DNA from 3 places in the Alcanivorax sp. 97CO-5 genome. Region 3 is predicted to be linked to each of the others. Evidence: predicted binding sites of a transcription regulator. Region 3 holds the regulator's gene; each other region holds the start of a gene.

Region 1 (6,423 bases), on a different contig from region 3:
CAGCGTGCCGCCAAACTCGGAAACCCACTTCAAGCTGGTGCTGGTGAGCGAGGTGTTTGCCGGCATGATGCCGGTGCGTCGCCATCAGATGCTCTACAAAATTCTTGCTGAAGAGTTGGAGGGGCCTGTGCATGCGCTGGCATTGCACACCCATACGCCGGCGGAATGGCAGGCCAAGGGGGGCGAGATTTTGGCGTCACCGGACTGCCTGGGTGGCAGTAAACATGACCCGCAATTCAGCAAGGGAGAATCAACGTTGGGAGAGAAGTCGTGAGTACCCAGCATCGGGTGGAAACCCCACATAGTATTGTGGTGGCGGCGTTGTACAAATTTGTTCGGCTGTCTGGGTTCGAGCAATTGCAACAGCCGCTGCTGGATCTGATGCACGCTAACGATGTGCGCGGCACTTTGCTTCTGGCCAATGAGGGCATTAACGGCACAGTTTCCGGCCCCCGTGCCGGGGTGGATGCGGTGTTGAACTGGCTCAAGAGCGACGAACGCCTGGCGACGCTGGAGCATAAGGAGTCTTTCCACGACGAGCATCCATTTTTGCGTACCAAGGTGAAGCTAAAGAAAGAGATCGTCACCATGGGGGTGGAAGGTATTGACCCTACCCGCACCGTGGGCACCTACCTGTCACCGCAGGAGTGGAATGAAATTATTGCTGATCCGGACACGGTGTTGATCGACACCCGCAATGATTATGAAGTGGAAGTCGGTACCTTCAAAGGCGCCATTAACCCCGAGACGCGCACCTTCCGGGAGTTCCCAGAATACGTTAAGCAAACCTTGGATCCGCAAAAGCACAAAAAAGTGGCCATGTTTTGTACCGGCGGCATACGTTGCGAGAAGTCCACGGCTTATCTGAAAGAGCAAGGCTTTGATGAGGTGTACCACCTGAAAGGTGGCATTCTCAAATATCTGGAAGAGATGCCTAAGGAAGACTCTCTATGGGAAGGAGAGTGTTTTGTCTTTGATGAGCGAGTGACGGTGGATCATGACCTGAATCCTGGCGAATTTGATCAATGTCACGCCTGTCGTCGACCTATTAGCGATGAGGACAAGCGCTCAGCGCAGTTCCAGCTGGGGGTTTCCTGCCCGAAATGTTTTGATGAATCCTCACCGGAGCAAAAACAGCGCTTTGCGGAGCGGCAGAAGCAGATTGAGCTAGCCCGCGCCCGTGGCCGCCAGCACCGCGGCCAGAACCCCCGCAAATCCTCCTGACAGGGCCATCGTGCTGACTTAGACTGGACGATTCCCGGTGTATCGTTCCAGCGTAGCCTCAATATAGTCGCGGTGTAGCCCATGCGGATTTTGGTTGTTGTTTTGATGAGCGTGCTCAGCGTGCCGGTGGCAGCTGGCACCGTTCAGGTGGCGGTGGCGACTAATTTCGCACACACACTGAAACGTCTGATTCCCTTATACGCGCTGCGCCATCCGGCTGACCGGATTGGCGTGACGGTGGCGTCCACCGGCAAACTGGCGGCACAAATTCGCCAAGGCGCGCCCTACGATATCCTCCTCGCCGCGGACCAGCGTCGCCCTGAAGAACTGGCTGCGGACGGTTTTCTGGATTCTGCCTCCATTCGCACTTATGCCCTGGGTACTTTGGTGTTGTGGACACCCACTCGGGGCGTTTCGCTTGCCCCAGAGAACTTGCGCCAGGGCCATGTTCAGCCACTGGCCCTGGCCAATGCCCGCACGGCACCTTACGGGGTGGCGGCGGAATCGGCACTGCTGCATGTGAAACTGCCCCAGGGAGTGAAACGAGTTACCGCTGAAAACGTAGGCCAGAGCTATCATTTTGCCCACAGTGGTGCTGCCGCCGCAGCCTTTGTGGCATTGAGCCAAGTACAGCAGCAGGGCGGTAGCCAGTGGCGAGTGCCGGCGCATTGGTACGCGCCGATTGTTCAGCAGGGGGGGCTGCTAGGCAAGAATGATACTGCGCAGCGGTTTTATGATTTCCTTTTCAGCCCTCAAGCCCGAGCCCTAATTGAACAGGCAGGTTATCAGGTGCCCGATGATGCTTTCTGAGGGTGATTGGCTGGCGTTGAGTGTCAGTGTTCAGTTGGCGTTGCTGACCACGGTTATCCTGATCGTGATTTGCACACCGCTGGCCTGGTGGCTAGCGCGTCGCCGTTTGCCCGGCCAAGCATTGCTGGAGGCCGTGTTGGCGCTACCTTTGGTATTGCCCCCCTCGGTGTTGGGATTTTATTTGTTGATCGGATTGGGGCCGAATGGGCCTGGGGGCTGGTTGGCTAATGTGGTTGAACAACGCTCGCTGGCCTTCACTTTTACCGGGCTGGTGGTGGGGTCGGTGGTGTATTCCTTGCCCTTTGTTCTGCAGCCGCTAAAGAATGCGTTTTCCGCTATCGACTCCAAACAGTTGGATATGGCTGCAGTGACGGGTGCCGGGCCACGGGATCGATTCCTCTCTCTGGTATTGCCCCAGTGCCGGGAAGGGTATGTCTCTGCGGCGATTCTGGGCTTCGCCCATACCTTAGGCGAGTTTGGTGTGGTGCTGATGATTGGTGGCAGCCTGTCCGGACAAACCCGGGTAGCCTCGGTGGCGCTGTATGAGCATGTGGAAGCGGGGGATTATGTTAGTGCTCATCGGCTTGCCGCGGTTCTGCTTGGCCTGTCGTTGTTGCTGCTGTGGGGGCTGTTCCGCTGGCAGCGTGGCCGTTCCGGCCCAGGAGCCATGCCATGAGTCTGGCGTTGTCGATACGCGGGCGGCGTGGTGCTTTCCAGCTGCAAGTGGATGCCACCCTGCAACCCGAGGGGGTTACCGTGCTGTTCGGCGCTTCCGGTGCAGGCAAGAGTTCGTTGCTGCGCATGGTGGCAGGGCTAGACCCATGCGAAGGCACGATCCGTTTTTCCGATCAGCTGTGGCGGTCTTCGGGGCTGTCGTCTGAGCGTAAAAACGATGTGGATTTGGCGGTTTGGCAGCGGCCCATCGGCATGATGTTTCAGCAACCCACGCTGTTTCACCACCTTACCGTGCAGGGCAATCTGAACTATGTGGCGCGGCGGCGGCGCAGCCCTATTGGGCAGGTGGAACAGGTGATCAAACAGACCGGTATTGCGCCGTTGCTGTCGCGTCGCGTGGACGGTTTGTCTGGCGGAGAGAGCCAGCGAGTGGCACTTGCCCGGGCTTTGTTGGGCACACCCCGGTTGTTGCTTCTGGACGAGCCGCTCTCGGCTCTCGGGGAGGAGCACAAGCAGGGATTACTGGATCTGATTGCCTTGGCGGCGCAAACGGTGCCGGTGCTGTATGTCACACATAATATGGATGAGCTGCTACGTCTGGCAGACCAGGTCTGGCTGATGGAGCAGGGCCGGGTGGTTGCTCAGGGGCCGGTCGGCCAGGAGCTGTCACGGCTGGATGGTGTGTTGGCTCAACGCGCGGATGCAACCGCTTTACTGGCTGGCGAGGTGGGGAGCTATGTCAGAGAAGATCACTTGCAGGGCATAAGAGTGGGTAGCCACACCCTGTGGCTACCTGGTCTCCAGCGGCTGACTCCTGGCGAGCCGGTGCGGCTGCGGATTGCTGCCCGAGATGTAAGCCTGTGCCTTAGCGCGCCCAACGACAGCAGCATCCTCAATATATTGCCTGCTCAGGTGGTTGGCCTGCGCGATGTGGGTCCTGGGCAATGCCTGGTCCAACTTCGCCTGGCTGGCCAGTGTATTTTGGCGCGTATTTCCGGTCGCTCTGCACGTCAGCTTTCGCTGTTTCCTGGCACCGATCTTTATGCACAGATCAAAGCCGTGGCACTGGTGTAGTGGCGCCTGGGGGGCTGTTGCGCTGCGCGGGCTTAGCACAATGTTTATGCTTTTGCTCGCAACCCGCCTGGCTCCGCCAGTCGGCCGCTAGGCCGAAGCGAAGCTCCCCGGTGGTAATGGTGCTGGTGCCGGAGAAGAAGAACATGATTACCGTGATCAATTGCAGAGCCAAGATCACCCCCGGCGACCACAAGCTGGCCAGCCCCATGGCGAGTAGAGGCTGCAAATCGCCATGGCTAGGCAGTGCAATGCTAATGGCCACCCCGTACAGGGCGGCCAGTAAAGCCATCAGCTGGTACACCGAGAACAGGGTACTGCCACCGCGATAATCCGCCCGCAACGTTTCTGAATAGACTCGCCACAGTTGGCTACCCACCAGACTCAAAGCAAAAGCCAGCGCAAATAGCTGGTGAAAAAACAGGGCACAGCAAAATAAAGCCAATGCGGTATAAATCACGCAGGTCACCGCTTGTATGGGGATCACTTTGACGGCTTCCATTTCGCCTGCAAACGCAATTTTCTTGGTTTTGCCGATGAAGACATGATTCAGCGTAGCAAACATGCGCTGAGCCCAGAGTGGTGCATCGTGTAATGCTTTTCCGTAGCAACAGCCGAAACTGATGCAGGCCAGCCGCCCGATACCTTCCCCCATTACATAGGCAATGGACATCGCGGCAAGCATGGGCAGGGTGGGTAGTGGCGTATCCCACCAATGTTGGCTGGCCTTGTCGGCAAGCCAGAGAAAAATGGGCGCAATAATGATGCCGACAAAACTGGCGCCACCAACGGTAAAACCGTGACGGTTTTTCTCTACTAGGGTGGCGATAATTTTCGCCGCCGGGAGGCAGATGATGAGAACGCCTAGGGTGAGAGCAAGGCTGGTTACCAACGACACACCGGCAGAGGCCGTTAACAGGATGAACGTGGCGACACCGAGGCCTCCGGCCAAGCCAGTAAACAAGCCGTAGAAAGTCAGGTTAAGCCCTTGCCAAGAACCATTGTGGTTTTTCTTCAGTGGTAGTGAAGCAACAAACTGCCAACGTTCCTCCGGTAAATGACGAAACAGTAGGCGAAACCCAAGCCCGAACAGCAGGGCACAGACAAGCAAAAACAGATCCGCAGCCATTAGCTAGCTCCTTCGACGGTTTTGGCCAACACTGCGGGTATAAGGGGGCGAAGGAATGACAGAGCGATGACGCTTCAGTGACAGCGATGCGGGTGTGTAAAAGAGAGGAAGAAAGGGCAATATAAAGGAGGCTAATCAGTCACGGTTACGCAGAAAACTCTCAGCGGCCTGAACGATTAATTCGGTGACAGAGCGGTCTTCCATCAATGCCTGCATTTTTAAGCGTTTATGAAGATCGGCAGGAATGTCCGCAGTCAGGCGGCGGTAACCTTCACGAACGGCACCCTGACGCGGTGTTCTCTGGCGCGACGCGCTGGTCACTTTTGGGGGGGTAGCAGCTCGCTTACGCGGGCGGGCTTTCTCTTCGAGAGTAACGAAATCAATCTGTTCCATGGGGGCTGCTGTGGGCCGGCAAAGATGCCGATCAGGGTACTGGAAAGTGCTGTAAATAGACAGGATTGGTACTTAAATTTATAGTGCAAAAAATAGTACAAAAGATGATTGCAATGTTTGTATGACCACGGGGCCTCTGCAAAACACGATGCATGCTAAGCATGGCAGAGATCTTGTAATGGGGGCAGAGGGCAGGTTCAAAAAATAAAACACTGGGGACAACATGGAAAACGTGGATGTGCTGGTCATCGGCAGTGGTTTCGGGGGCGCTGTAATGGCATGTCGGTTAGCAGAGAAGGGCCGTAAGGTTGTCGTGCTGGAGCGGGGACGACGCTGGCTGCCTAGTGATTACCCCTCTGTTTCACAGAAAGACTGGTTCTGGGATGAAGCGGAACCGGAAAAACAAAATGGATGGGTCGATTTCCGCAATTTCGGCGATATGAGCATTGCCATGGGCGCAGGCGTTGGCGGTGGGTCGTTGATCTATGCCAATGTAAGCATTGAGGCTAAACCAGAAGCGTTCGACCAAGGTTGGCCGCAAGCGATTAATTATGCCACCTTGAAGCCTTACTATGACATCACTGGAGTGATGCTCAATGTTCAGACCTTGCCCGCCAGCCAGTGGACGCCCCGAACCCATTTGATGAAAGAGGCGGCAGATGCGGTAGGTGCGGGGGATCGATTCACGGTGCTGCCCCAGGCAATTACATTCGATCCGGATTGGCGAGCGGAAAACGACGACTCTTTCGATTATCGCCACAGTAAGATGTGGGTAAATGCCCAGGGAAAGCAGCAGGGTACTTGCACCCATTGTGGCAATTGTGATTTGGGGTGTCCGGTTAAGGCCAAAAACACCTTGGATCTTAATTATCTGGCAGCGGCAGAAAGCGCTGGTGCGCAGATCCGTCCATTGCATCACGTGCGTACCATTCGCCCGCTGGCGTCAGGAGGTTTTGAGGTGCGCGCCATGGATCTGGACGCGCGTGGCTGGCGAGTCTTTAAGGCCAATAAAGTGATTGTGGCCGCTGGCTCCCTGGGCTCCACTGAACTGTTGCTGCGTTGTCGAGATCAATACAAAACGCTACCAAAGTTAAGCCGTAAACTGGGGCATAACTGGAGCA
Region 2 (6,423 bases), on a different contig from region 3:
CGCTGAAGAGACACCAGCTGCCATTGCTGGGCCGCATCCGCCACCCGGGCAGGCACGCCCGCCTGCTCCAGCCACAGCACCTGCCCATGCTCCCCATTCTGATATGCCCGCACCGGGCACCCCAACACAACGGCATCACCGCCTTCCACTCGGGCAAAGCCAGCCTCTTCAGGCTGCGGCCAGCCGGTTACACCCTGCCAACGGGTTTCCTTCCCCAACGCCCGCAGATCGCCTGCCGGATACCAGATGGAACGCTCATAGCCGGGAAAAGAGCGCAGCAGCGATGCACTTTCTGCTTCTTTCTTCCAGACGCTGATCACATCCCCACGCTGCCAGGCCACTTGGTTACCGGAACGATAAAAATCCACCTGGTGACGACCTCCTTCTGAGAAAACCTGATAACGGGCATGCAACACCTGCCCTTCTCCTTGAAGGGAACCGCCAACACATTGTGCGCAAGCCTCACTCGCCAGCACCAATCCCATCAACACCCATACGATTTTCATTTTTGCACTCCATAAAAAACGGGCCCCCTGACGGACGCCCGTAAATATTGCAGGGAGATATTATTCCGGCAACAAACCACCAGCGTGGGCCATTACGTGGAAGATCAGGCTTTGCTCATTGGTCCCCGTCAACAGATGCGCCCCAGGGCCTCGCGCCCAGACACCCACATCCTCCCCGGCATGGGTCTCGCTACCTAATGGCACCAGCGCTTCCTGGTGATAACCGGAAGCCTCGGTGTCCACCGCCGTCAAATCCTTACGGCCGACATCCGGGACACCGCCATAAACCGCGTCAGCGTCGGTTTCATTCCCCAGATCGGCAAAACCCAAACCATTGGTATAACCCAGTGTGGTATAGGGCATATTATCTGACGCCAGCGTCGGGGCGCTTTCCGGCTCACCGCTGCCATCATTGGTCACCACCTTACCGAGAATTGGATTCCCCCGAGTGGGGTAGCCCGCAATAGTGAACACATGGCTGTGGTCGGCGGTCACGATAATCAAGGTGTCTTCCGCATTGGTCTTGTCCATGGCAGCTTGCACCGCATTGGAAAACTCCACCGCATCGGTCAACGCGTTATAGGCACTGCCAGCATGGTGACCGTGATCAATACGGCCGGACTCCACCATCAGGAAATATCCGTCCTCATTCCGGGAAAGCACATCAATGCTTTTTTCCGTCATCTCTGTCAGAGAGGGCTCATCCTTGGCATTCGCAGTTCGGTCTGCGTCGTAGCTCATATGGCTACTGGTAAACAAACCCAGTACCTGCCCCACCGTGGCTGCATCCACCGCACCAAGCTCGGCACCGGTTTCCACATAGGACCCGGAAGGGTGTGCGGTTTTCCATTCTGCCGTCAGGTCGCGGCCATCGGTACGCTTACCGCCATCGGCGTTCGGAATAAAATGACGGCGACCGCCCCCCATCACCACATCTATACCATCGCCTACATCAAACGAGACCAACTGATCGGCGATATCCTTGCAACCACTGGTGGCTGCTTCTGCCGTCAACCCATCATCCGATTCCCAGTTACGTTCCGGGCTTTTCGCATAGGTTGCCGCCGGGGTAGCGTGGGTAATACGTGCAGTAGAGATGATCCCCGTGCTTTTCCCCATATCTTCCGCCAGCTCCAGAGCAGTCACCAGCTCCTTACCTTGACTGGAAGCACAATCAGCCCGCACCACTTCTTCACTGACACCGAGTACGCCAGCTTTGGTTTTTACACCGCTCATCATGGCAGTCATGGTGCCAGCCGAATCCGGGGTCTGCTGGTTGGTATTGTAGGTCTTCACCAAACCGGTGAAGGGCATTTTTTCAAAGCTGAGCTGGTACTCTTCCCCGTCAAGCCCCTGCATTTGCCCTGCCAGGATTCGCGCTGCAGTGACGGTGGAGATGCCCATGCCGTCGCCCACAAAAAGAATCACATTTTTCGCCGCACCCGTGGCGTTAACGACCTCTCGCTGGGCGGCAGCATCCACCTTCGCTTCAGCTTGGGTGTACCACTCACTGGAAAGCTGATCACTACTGAAGGACAGCGAATTTTCCCCTCCGGTGTCACCACCACCAGCAGTGCCGTCATTGTTACTATCGCTACCACCACAGCCGTAGAGCAGTGTCGAGGCCGAGATTGCCAGAACCAAAGATTTCATTTTCATTGTCATGCTCCTTTTATTCGGCCGGGGTCAGCGCTGTGGCGCGGGTCATGATATGGAACAAGGCGTTCTGCTCCATGTTGCCCTGCACCAGCCAGGAATCAGCACCGATAGCGTGCAGGGAAATGTCTTCACCCGCGTGGGTTTCAGAACCCATGGGCACAAGCGCTTCCTGGTGATAACCCGGCGTTTCAGTATCCACACCGCTCAGATCCTGACGACCACTCAGGGGTGCGCTGGCATAACGCGCATCAGCATCGGTTTCCGCGCCCAAATCCGCATAGCCAAGGCCATTGGTATAACCCAGCGTGGTGTAAGCGTTGCCGTCGGCATCACCGGTGGGAGCCGCTTCCGGAGCGCCCGCGCCATCATTGGTGACGACTTTGCCCAGAATGGGATTGCCTTTGGTCGGGTAGCCGGCAATGGTAAAGACATGGCTATGATCTGCCGTCACCAGAATCAGGGTTTCATCCAGATCCACCTTGTCGACCACAGCCTGAACCGCGTCGGAAAATGCCACTGCATCGTGCAGAGCATTGTAGGCATTGCCAGCATGGTGAGCGTGGTCAATACGGCCGCTTTCCACCATTAGAAAATAGCCTTCTTCATTTTTTTTCAGCACATCAACGGCCGCGACCGCCATGCTGCCAATGGTGGGCTCATCCGCACCACTGGCCTGCCGGTCTGCGTCGTAACTCATGTGAGAAGAAGTGAACAGGCCCATTAGCTTGTCGACATTGGCCAGGTCTGCCGTGGCCAACTCATTACCGGTTTCTACATACAGGGCTGAGCTATCAGAATCCTCATAGCGGTCCTGCCATTCCTGTGTCAGGTCACGGCTGTCCGCACGCTTGCCGCCATCGGCAGCAGGAAGGAAATGGCGCCGCCCTCCCCCCAGCACCACATCGATACCGTCGCCTAAATCGTAGGACACCAACTGATCCGCAATATCCTTGCAGCCATTGGTTTTTGCTTCATCGGTAAGGCTGTCATCGGATTCCCAGTTACGCTCCGGAACATGGGCATAAGTGGCGGCCGGCGTAGCATGAGTGACCCGGGCAGTACTCACCACCCCGGTTGACCGACCAGTGGCTTCCATCAGGTCCAGAAAGGTGTGCAGCTCGTTGCCCTGGGAAGAGGCGCAATCGCCACGCAGGCCATCACTACTGATATTGATCATGCCGGCTTTATTCTTGATCCCGCTCATCATGGCGGTCATGGTGCCAGCGGAATCCGGGGTCTGCTGGTTAGTGTTATAGGTTTTGACCAGCGCGCTGTAGGGGAACTGTTCGAAAGACAACAGGTTCTCTTCCCCATCATTGCCATCCAGCTGCCCTTGCAGGATTCGCGCAGCCGTTAGGGTGGAAATCCCCATGCCGTCACCCACAAACAGGACCACGTTTTTAGCTTTTACGTCATTGCGTTCCTGAGCCATTTTCTCAGTAACCTGAGACTGACCATCAGCAAACCACTGGCTGGATGTCTGATAAGAGGGCACGGACACGCTGGCGCCATGAGCAGCAGTAACAATCCCTGCTGCAAGGCCGGTCAGCGCCACCCGCAAAATGCGTTTGGACATGACAAATCCCCGATATTCGATGAATGAACGAGACACCATCTAACCGGGATTTTGTTGCATTTTGATCACAGGGAATCGACAACTTTGTGATTTGTGAACAGGCTTCAATTATTAGGAGAAAGAATTTGAACGAGGGTTAAAAGCCATAAAAAAGGCGACCGAAGCCACCCTTTTTGTCGTTCCTTTACGGAAACTCGTTACGAAAACGGGTGCCGCTTGATGATGGTTTCCACCCGGTCCGGGCCAGTGGAAATAATGTCGATGGGCGCGCCGGTGATTTCCTCGATGCGCTGCAGGTAAGCCTTGGCGTTGGCCGGCAGATCGTCTTCCGACTTCACGCCCAGGGTGGATTCACTCCAGCCCGGCAGGCTTTCGTAAACCGGCTTCACTTCTTCGTAGCTATCCGCATCCCAGGCGCACTCCAGCGAGTTGCCGGCCGCATCCTGGTAGCCCACACAGATGTTGATCTCTTCCAGGCCATCCAGCACATCCAGCTTGGTTAGGCACAGGCCTGTAATGGAGTTAATCTGGATGGAGCGCTTCAGCGCCACCGCATCGAACCACCCGCAACGGCGAGCACGGCCCGTGGTAGAACCAAATTCGTGCCCCTTCTCGGCCAGGTAGCGGCCATTCTCGTCGAACAACTCAGTAGGGAACGGGCCACTCCCCACCCGGGTGGTGTAGGCCTTGGTAATACCCAGCACATAATCTAGGTACAGAGGACCAAACCCGGTGCCGGTAGCGGTACCGCCAGCGGTGGTATTGGAGCTGGTGACATAAGGGTAGGTGCCGTGGTCGATATCCAGCAGGGTGCCCTGGGCTCCTTCGAACATGATATTTTCGCCGCGCTCACGGGCGCCGTGCAGCACCGCCGTCACGTCAGTCACCATGCTGCGAACGTCTTCGCCCAGCTGCAAGGTGTCATCCAGGGTTTTCTGGAAATCCACCGGCTCGGCATTGTAATAGCTGCGCAGAACAAAGTTGTGGTAATCCATCACTTCGCCCAGCTTAGCGGCAAACAGCTCACGCTGGTACACATCACCCAGGCGCAAGCCCCGACGAGCCACCTTGTCTTCATAGGCCGGGCCGATGCCCCGGCCCGTGGTGCCTATTTTCTTGTTGCCACGGGCCGCTTCCCGAGCCTGATCTAGAGCCACGTGCACAGGCAAGATCAGCGGGCAGGAGGCGGACAAACGCAGGCGATCGCGAACAGGAACACCCTGATCTTCCAGGCCACCAATTTCCTTAAGCAAGGCTTCCAGAGAAAGCACCACGCCGTTACCGATCAGGCACTGCACATCTTCACGAAGAATGCCTGACGGAATCAGGTGCAGGACCGTTTTCTTGCCATCGATCACCAGGGTATGGCCGGCGTTATGGCCACCCTGAAAGCGGGCGACCAATGAGGCCTGATCGGTAAGCAGATCGACGATTTTGCCTTTGCCTTCATCACCCCACTGGGTGCCGAGAATGACTACGTTCTTACCCATGATTGCTTGCTGCCATCTATTCAGGAAAAAAGAAATTCGGTTTTAGAGGTCGGTCACAACCCAACCATCGGCCTGAGCAACCAGACGACGCTGGCACCCTAGTTCAGCCGGATCATTATCTGCACCGGGAAGGGCCAGCACCACACGCTCGCCCTGCTCACGAAGAGCCGCAACCCTAGTCGCGAACGCGGCGTCCTGCAGCGACCCTTCAGCCAGAATACCGGTAAGCGCGGCGGATTGCGCACGCTCAGCCAGCATCTTCAAATCCGCACTGAAGCCGGTGGCCGGGCGGGCCCGACCAAATACTTCACCAATGTGATCGTAGCGACCGCCCTTGGCCACGGGCTCGCTCTCACCGGGCAAATACGCCGCAAACACACAACCGGTGTGGTAGTGATAACCACGCAGCTCACCCAAGTCCAGGTGCAGCCGCACCCCTCGAGCGCCGAGCACATCGGCCAGCACCGCCAGCTCATCCAATGCCGCTAGGGCGCCAGAGAAGTGGGACAATAACGCACGGGCCTCATTGAGCACCTCCACGCCACCTGCTAACCAAGGCAAGGCGGCCAAGGCCTTGGCCGCAGGCGCAGGCAAATCATGGCTGGCAATAAAAGAATCCAGCTCTACCCGCGCTTTGCGCACATAGATATCTTCCAATTGGTTCTGCTCAGTTTCGCTCAAATCACAGCCCTCGAGCAGACCACGGAACAAACCCACGTGGCCCAAATCCAGTACCACCTGTTGCTCGACGCCTGACAATGCCAGCGTTTCCAGCAGCAAGGAAATCACCTCGAGATCACTGTCTGAACCGGCGTGACCAAATAGCTCTACGCCCAACTGATAGGGCAGGCGCGTGCCACCGGCGACCACCGGCCGGGTGCGCAGGGCGCTGGAGCAGTAACAAAGACGAGAAGGTGCGTTACGGCGCAAGCTATGGGCATCCATACGCGCCACTTGCGGGGTAATATCCGCACGAACGCCCATCAGGCGCCCGGTGAGCTGGTCGGTAATCTTGAAGGTTTCCCTCTCCAGATCACGGCCACCGCCGTTCAGCAAGGATTCCATAAACTCAATCAACGGCGGGAAAACAAGTTCATAACCCCAACGCTGATACAGATCCAGCGTCTGCCGACGCAGCTGCTCGATAGCCCGGGCGCGACCCGGGAGGACCTCTTCTACCCCGTCGGGCAGT
Region 3 (6,423 bases):
TACACGACAAAGCTTATCTCTATGCATCTATTAGGGGAGAGCCAACGGACGCGGTGCGGTTGTCGCGTTTTTAATTGGTTATCCTCCTGGCTCGAGTCTTGAAACTTGTCGCTTGTCGTTTGAAACTCATCTTCGCCCTGACAACTCGGATGCCCCATGTTTGCCTTTGTTGAACAGCGTTACCCGACTCTCTGGCCCTACATTCAGTTAATGCGCCTTGATCGCCCCATCGGCACGCTGTTGCTGCTATGGCCCACGCTGTGGGCGGTATGGATTGCTGGGGCCGGTACGCCGAGCCTGACCGTTATTGTGGTTTTCTTTCTGGGCGTGGTGATCATGCGGGCGGCGGGGTGTGTGATTAATGACTTTGCCGATCGGAATTTCGATGGCGACGTAGAACGTACTCAGGGACGTCCGCTGGCCACCGGTGCACTCAGCGCCAAACAGGCTCTGGCCCTGTTTGGCGGCTTAGGTCTATTGGCTTTTGGGCTAGTGCTGTTTCTCAATGAGCTGACCTTTTGGCTGTCTTTCGGCGGCTTGGGCCTTGCAGTGCTTTATCCCTTTACCAAGCGTTTCACTTTTATGCCGCAGCTTTTCTTGGGCGCTGCCTTCAGCTGGGCCATCCCCATGGCGTTTGCCGCTGAAACCGGTGAAGTGCCGGAAATCGCTTGGCTGCTGTACGTGGCCAATGTGCTGTGGACGGTGGCCTACGACACTGAATACGCTATGTGTGACCGTGAAGATGACCTGAAACTAGGCATCAAAAGCACCGCCATCCTGTTTGGCGATGCCGACCGCCTGATGATCGCCATCCTTCAAGCCCTGACACTATTGGCATTGATTATGGTCGGCCACCGGCTGGGTTTTTCCTGGCCCTGGTACGCTGGTTTGGTTGGAATGAGCCTTAGCTTTGCCTTTCAGCACAGCTTGATCCGCTACCGTGAACGCTGGCCCAGCTTTCACGCATTTCTGAATAATCATTGGGCCGGAGCATGCGTGTTTATCGGGTTGTATTTTCAGTATTTTTGAATCGCTACAAGTCCCCTATAGCGGGGGTGTCTTAGAGTGCCACCTAATGGTGTTCGGCGCCGCGATTCAAGGGGGACGAAAGGGATAATTCGGTCCACCTGAGCGGCTAATCGAGGGCATATTATTACCGTATCTTAAGGCCTGGCGTGTGTTGTCGTTTGTGGCTTGGGGCTGTCGCCAGATGGTTGCAGGCCTTCCGTTCGTCTTAACCTGCGTTGTTGCGTGGCGGGGCTCTATCTGTCATACACATGTCATAAAAAAGCAATCTAATAGATAACATCCCGAGCGGCACACGCCACTCACAAGACAGGCAAGGAAGGAAGCCATGTCCCGAAACCGTATATTGATTGTTGATGACGAGCCCGCTATTCGTGAGATGGTCGCCGTCGCCCTTGAACTGGCCGATTTCGATGTGCTGGAGGCAGAGAATGCCCAACGTGGCCATGAGATCATCGTCGATGAGCGCCCGGATCTGGTGCTGCTGGATTGGATGCTGCCGTCGGTCACGGGTATCGAACTGGCCCGCCGGCTGAAGCGTGATGAGACTACCAACGAGGTGCCCATCATCATGCTCACTGCGAAAAGCGAAGAAGATAACAAGATTCAAGGGCTGGACGTTGGCGCCGATGATTACATCACCAAACCCTTCTCCACTCGTGAACTAATCTCCCGCATTAAAGCCGTGCTGCGGCGCGCGTCTAGTGTCGCGGCGGAAAAGGCCATTGAAGTAGAAGGTCTGTGCCTGGACCCGGTGAGTCACCGCATTAGCGCCAACGATTCTCCCGTGGACATGGGGCCCACCGAATACAGGCTGTTGGAATTTTTCATGAGCCACCAAGAGCGGGCCTATTCGCGCACCCAGCTACTGGACCAAGTATGGGGTGCTAACGTCTATGTGGAAGACCGTACCATCGACGTGCATATCCGCCGTCTGCGTAAGGCGCTGGCTCCCTTCGGCTACGATCGTTTTATTCAGACCGTGCGCGGTACCGGCTACCGGTTTTCAGTGAAATCGGCCAAGGCAGGTTGAGACGGCAGGCATGCGGCTGCCTATACTAGGCAGCGCCGTCGCCCCCCCCCGATACCGGCTAACGAGCAAAGTAATTGCGGTGGAATACCCATGAAAGCCAGCTTGGCCAAGGAAGTTAATCGCATTGCCGGCCTGATATTTCTGGCCGCTCTGGCTGCCCTGGCAGTGGGCCACACTTGGCCACTGCTGGTAGGGCTGGGGGGCTATATTATTTGGAGCACCCGGCAACTGTTCGCCCTGTACAGCTGGCTGGTGCGCGACGATCATACCGAGCCACCAGACAGTATCGGGCTGTGGGGTGAGTTTTATACCCGCCTTGAGCACTTGTTCCAAAAAGAACGTCGCGCCCAGGAAAACCTGCAAGGCATCATCCACCGCGCCCAACAGTCAGTGAACGCCCTTGACGATGTAGTCATCCTCATCGACCAACACGGTTATCTGGAATATTGGAACCATGCCGCCGAACGTGCCATGGGCTTTAATGCGAGCCAAGATCTGGGCCAGCCACTGACAAACCTGATCCGCCATCCTCGGTTTACCGGTTATCTAAGCAAAGGGGATTTTCAGGACCCGCTGGAAATCCCTTCACCGGTGAATGACAACCGTATCCTGCAGTTCCGCGTAACTGAGTTTGGTATCGGCGAACAATTATTGATTGCTCGTGACGTTACGCGGCTGCATCACTTGGAACAAATGCGCAAAGATTTTGTAGCCAATGTGAGCCATGAATTAAAGACGCCGCTTACCGTGCTCAAAGGCTACCTGGAAACCCTGCTCGATACCCTCCCGGAAGAACAGGCCCGTCTGCGTCGCGCATTGATGCAAATGGACAATCAATCCAACCGCATGGAAGCCCTAGTCGCCGATTTGTTATTACTGGCCCGATTAGAAGGAACGGAAGCTGACAGTGTACGTCAGGCGGTACCCGTTCATGGCATGCTTAATCGGATGAAAGAAAATGCGTTGGCTATAGGCAGCGACAAGGATCACCAGATCGAGCTGGATGTTCCTCTCGACGCACGCTTGATCGCCAATCCGGCTGAACTGGAAAGTGCCTTCGGCAATCTGATTACCAATGCAGTGAAATATACGCCGGCCAACGGCACCATCCGTATCCGTTGGTGGCAAGATTCTTGCGGCGCGCACTTTTCTGTCACAGACAACGGGATTGGCATCGACCCCGCCCACATCCCGCGCTTAACGGAACGTTTTTACCGGCCAGACAATAGCCGCGTTACAGAAACCGGGGGCACCGGCCTGGGCCTCGCCATCGTTAAACACGTAATGATTCGCCATGATGGGCGCTTGGAAATCGTCAGCGAACTGAGCAAGGGCAGCACCTTTACCTGTCATTTCCCGGCGGAGCGGCTGGTTAGCAAGCCAACGGCAGTGGCGGGTTGAATTTCAGGTTCAAGAGGTGTGTTTCTAGCCGGCTGTTGAAATCTCTTTTGTCAGGACGTTCTCAACATTATTGTTTTCGAGAATGGTATGTTTTGGCTTCGGTTTTTTTGCTTTATAAAAAGGAGCAAGACCCCTTTGTCATTCCCCGGTGACAACGCCCCTGATCTTGGGGATTCTTCGTTTGTGTCAGATGTCGGCAAAGTTCTGCCCGCCCTTTAGCCAGCGACGTAACAGGGGGTCGATCCACTGTGGGTAGTCTTGCATTAGTTTGTTGGCGATCTCTTTGGCGGGCTCCATTAACGCTTCATCACGAACCAGATCGGCGATGCGAAAGGCCAGGTCGCCGGTCTGGCGAGTGCCCAGCCATTCGCCGGGTCCACGTAGTTTCAAATCTTCTTCGGCAATAACAAAACCGTCGGTGGTATCGCGCATTACCGCCAGGCGTCGCTTGCCAGTATGCGATAGAGGGTTTTTGTATAGCAGTAAACAGTAGCTTTGCTCGGCTCCACGGCCTACGCGACCGCGTAACTGGTGTAACTGCGCGAGGCCCAACCGTTCGGCGTTTTCCATTACCATGAGGGTGGCGTTGGGTACATCCACGCCCACTTCGATGACGGTGGTGGCAATCAGCAATTGCGCTTCTCCCCGCGAAAAACGTGCCATACGCTCGGCTTTTTCTTTCGCCTTCATGCGCCCGTGTACCAGCTCCACCTTCAGCTCCGGCAAGGCGATCTGTAATTCCGCAAATGTTGCTTCCGCTGCCTGAGCCTGCAGTTCTTCAGACTCCTCAATTAAAGTGCAGACCCAGTAGGCCTGAGTGTTTTTCTTTTTAGCAGAGGGACGGCAGGCATCGTTAATGCGTTCGATTACTTGGGGGCGTCGGCTCTCGGGAAGCACCAAGGTGTCGATGGGCTTGCGGCCCGGTGGCATTTCGTCGATCACGGATGTGTCCAGATCGCTATAGACGCTCATGGCCAGGGTGCGGGGAATGGGCGTGGCGGTGAGGACTAATTGGTGGGGAACCTGAATGCCATGGGCGTTATCCTCGCGCCCTTTTTCACGCAGGGCCAGCCGCTGCTGCACACCGAAGCGGTGCTGCTCATCAATGATGGTGAGCCCAAGGCGATGGAACTGTACGGCCTCCTGAAACAAAGCATGGGTGCCGACCACGATGTGCGCACTGCCATCGGCTAGCGCTGCGTTGGTTTCCCGGCGGGCTTTTACGCCGAGGCTGCCCGCCAGCCAGTGTACTTTTATACCCAGTGGCGCCAGCCAGTGGTGGAAGTTTTCTCGATGCTGTTCCGCCAGCAGCTCCGTAGGTGCCATTAACGCGACCTGATAGCCGGACTCAATGGCGGCAAGGGCGGCGGCGGCGGCTACCAGGGTTTTGCCTGAGCCCACATCGCCTTGTACCAGACGTAACATGGGGTGGGCTTGTTTCATGTCGCCCATCAGCTCACCGATGACTCGTTTTTGGGCGCCAGTGAGGTTAAAGGGTAGGCTGTCCTGTAGTTTTTCAAACAGTGTCTGCCCGCCAAGGCGCGGGGCATGGAAGGCTTTCTGTCCGGCGCGTTTTTGCAGCATGCCTAATTGGTGAGCCACCATTTCTTCCATCACCAGCCGTTTTACTGCCGGATGTTTGCCTTCCAGCAGTAAGTTCACCGGGTCATCTGGTCGTGGATTATGCAGTTTGCTCAAGGCGTCGGCTAAGCTGGGCAGGCCGCTCTGATCCAGCAGTTGGGCAGGAATCAGCTCTTGGGGAGGGTGCGCCTGTAGGTATTTCAGGGCCTGCCCGGTGAGGTTGCGCAGGGTTTTCTGACTGACACCGTCGGTGGTGGGGTAGACCGGGGTCAATGCTTTTTCCAGTGGCGGCAGGCCGCTGTCAGCATAATCTAGCTGGTATTCTGGATGATAAAATTCCAGCCCGGCGGAACCAGGACGGGGCTCGCCATAGACGCGAATAGTCCGCCCGCGCTCTAGGGTGTTCTTCTGTGCTGCGCTGAAATGGTAGAAACGCAGCGTCACCATGCCGGTGCCGTCAGCCACTTTGCAAAGCAGGGAGCGACGTCGGCCAAATATCACATCGGCGGCCATTACTTGACCCTCGATGACCACGCCGGTTTCCGGGCGCAGGCTGCCGATGGGGGAAATGCGAGTGCGGTCTTCGTAACGGAACGGTAGGTGGAAGAGCAGATCTTCTAGGTTATGCAGGCCCAGCTTGGCCAGTTTTTCCGCAGCGGCGGGGCCGACGCCCTTGAGGCGGCTCAGGGGTAGGCTGGAGAGGGAGTCACCGGCCATGATGTTAGGTCGCCATAACCGCACCTGTTGAGGTGCAGAGGGTGCTTGGAGGCGTGCCGGCAAGTCGGTTCGCATCGCTACAGGAGCTCTTACAGGGAAAAACCGGCCTGTTCATCGTTGTTATCCTGACAATCCTTCCTTGGGTACGGCCTGTCGCAATACTTCGATTGCTTTGGGGCGTGGGAAGCTATCGCGCCAAACTAGCGCGATGGTCCGCGAGGGCACTGGTTCTTCAAATGGACGAACCGCAAAAGTGTGCTTGTCGTATCCATGTTGGTGCAAGGCAGAATTGGGCAGCACGGTGATGCCCAGGCCGCCCGCGACCATATGCCGCAAAGTCTCTAGCGAGCCGCCTTCGATTTGCACCAGGTTGCGTTGGTGTTGAGAATCGATGGCGGGACACAGTTCCAGTACTTGGTCGCGGAAACAGTGGCCTTCACCGAGCAATAGCAGAGTCTCGCTAAGCAGCTGTTCAGGTGCAATTTTCTTTTGCTTGGTCCAGGGGTGGTCTGCCGGTAGCAATACCGAAAAAGACTCCTCGTACATGCGCGCACGCACCAAACCACCACCGGAGAATGGCAGGGCAACGATGATGGCGTCCAGCTCGCCGTGCTCTAACTTGCGCCGCAATACGTGGGTGTAATTCTCTTCGATAAATAGCGGCA

Evidence for each region. The regulator PhoB, encoded in region 3, activates phosphate uptake and scavenging genes when phosphate is short. The targets are predictions, from matches to a motif close to TGTCATANNNNTGTCANA.
Region 1: a site for PhoB is predicted at 4,964-4,981, ahead of Y017_RS00605 (prolipoprotein diacylglyceryl transferase family protein). Genes of this name have one in related genera too.
Region 2: a site for PhoB is predicted at 3,794-3,811, ahead of Y017_RS03215 (alkaline phosphatase). Genes of this name have one in related genera too.

Annotation. Positions count from the first base shown of each region.
Region 1 is NZ_KI965877.1:126,801-133,223, reverse strand. Features, by position in the region: gene Y017_RS00630 (BolA family transcriptional regulator) at 1-274, shown strand, start outside; gene Y017_RS00625 (rhodanese-related sulfurtransferase) at 271-1,224, shown strand; gene modA (molybdate ABC transporter substrate-binding protein) at 1,306-2,034, shown strand; gene modB (molybdate ABC transporter permease subunit) at 2,024-2,710, shown strand; gene modC (molybdenum ABC transporter ATP-binding protein) at 2,707-3,783, shown strand; gene Y017_RS00605 (prolipoprotein diacylglyceryl transferase family protein) at 3,761-4,909, opposite strand; gene Y017_RS00600 (hypothetical protein) at 5,045-5,302, opposite strand; gene Y017_RS00595 (GMC oxidoreductase) at 5,526-6,423, shown strand, end outside.
Region 2 is NZ_KI965878.1:106,731-113,153, forward strand. Features, by position in the region: gene Y017_RS03205 (hypothetical protein) at 1-506, opposite strand, end outside; gene Y017_RS03210 (alkaline phosphatase) at 567-2,165, opposite strand; gene Y017_RS03215 (alkaline phosphatase) at 2,179-3,741, opposite strand; gene Y017_RS03220 (adenylosuccinate synthase) at 3,939-5,231, opposite strand; gene Y017_RS03225 (ATP phosphoribosyltransferase regulatory subunit) at 5,274-6,423, opposite strand, start outside.
Region 3 is NZ_KI965907.1:36,880-43,302, reverse strand. Features, by position in the region: gene Y017_RS13610 (chorismate lyase) at 1-74, shown strand, start outside; gene ubiA (4-hydroxybenzoate octaprenyltransferase) at 157-1,029, shown strand; gene phoB (phosphate regulon transcriptional regulator PhoB) at 1,355-2,059, shown strand; gene phoR (phosphate regulon sensor histidine kinase PhoR) at 2,150-3,460, shown strand; gene recG (ATP-dependent DNA helicase RecG) at 3,647-5,758, opposite strand; gene Y017_RS13585 (hydrogen peroxide-inducible genes activator) at 5,879-6,423, opposite strand, start outside.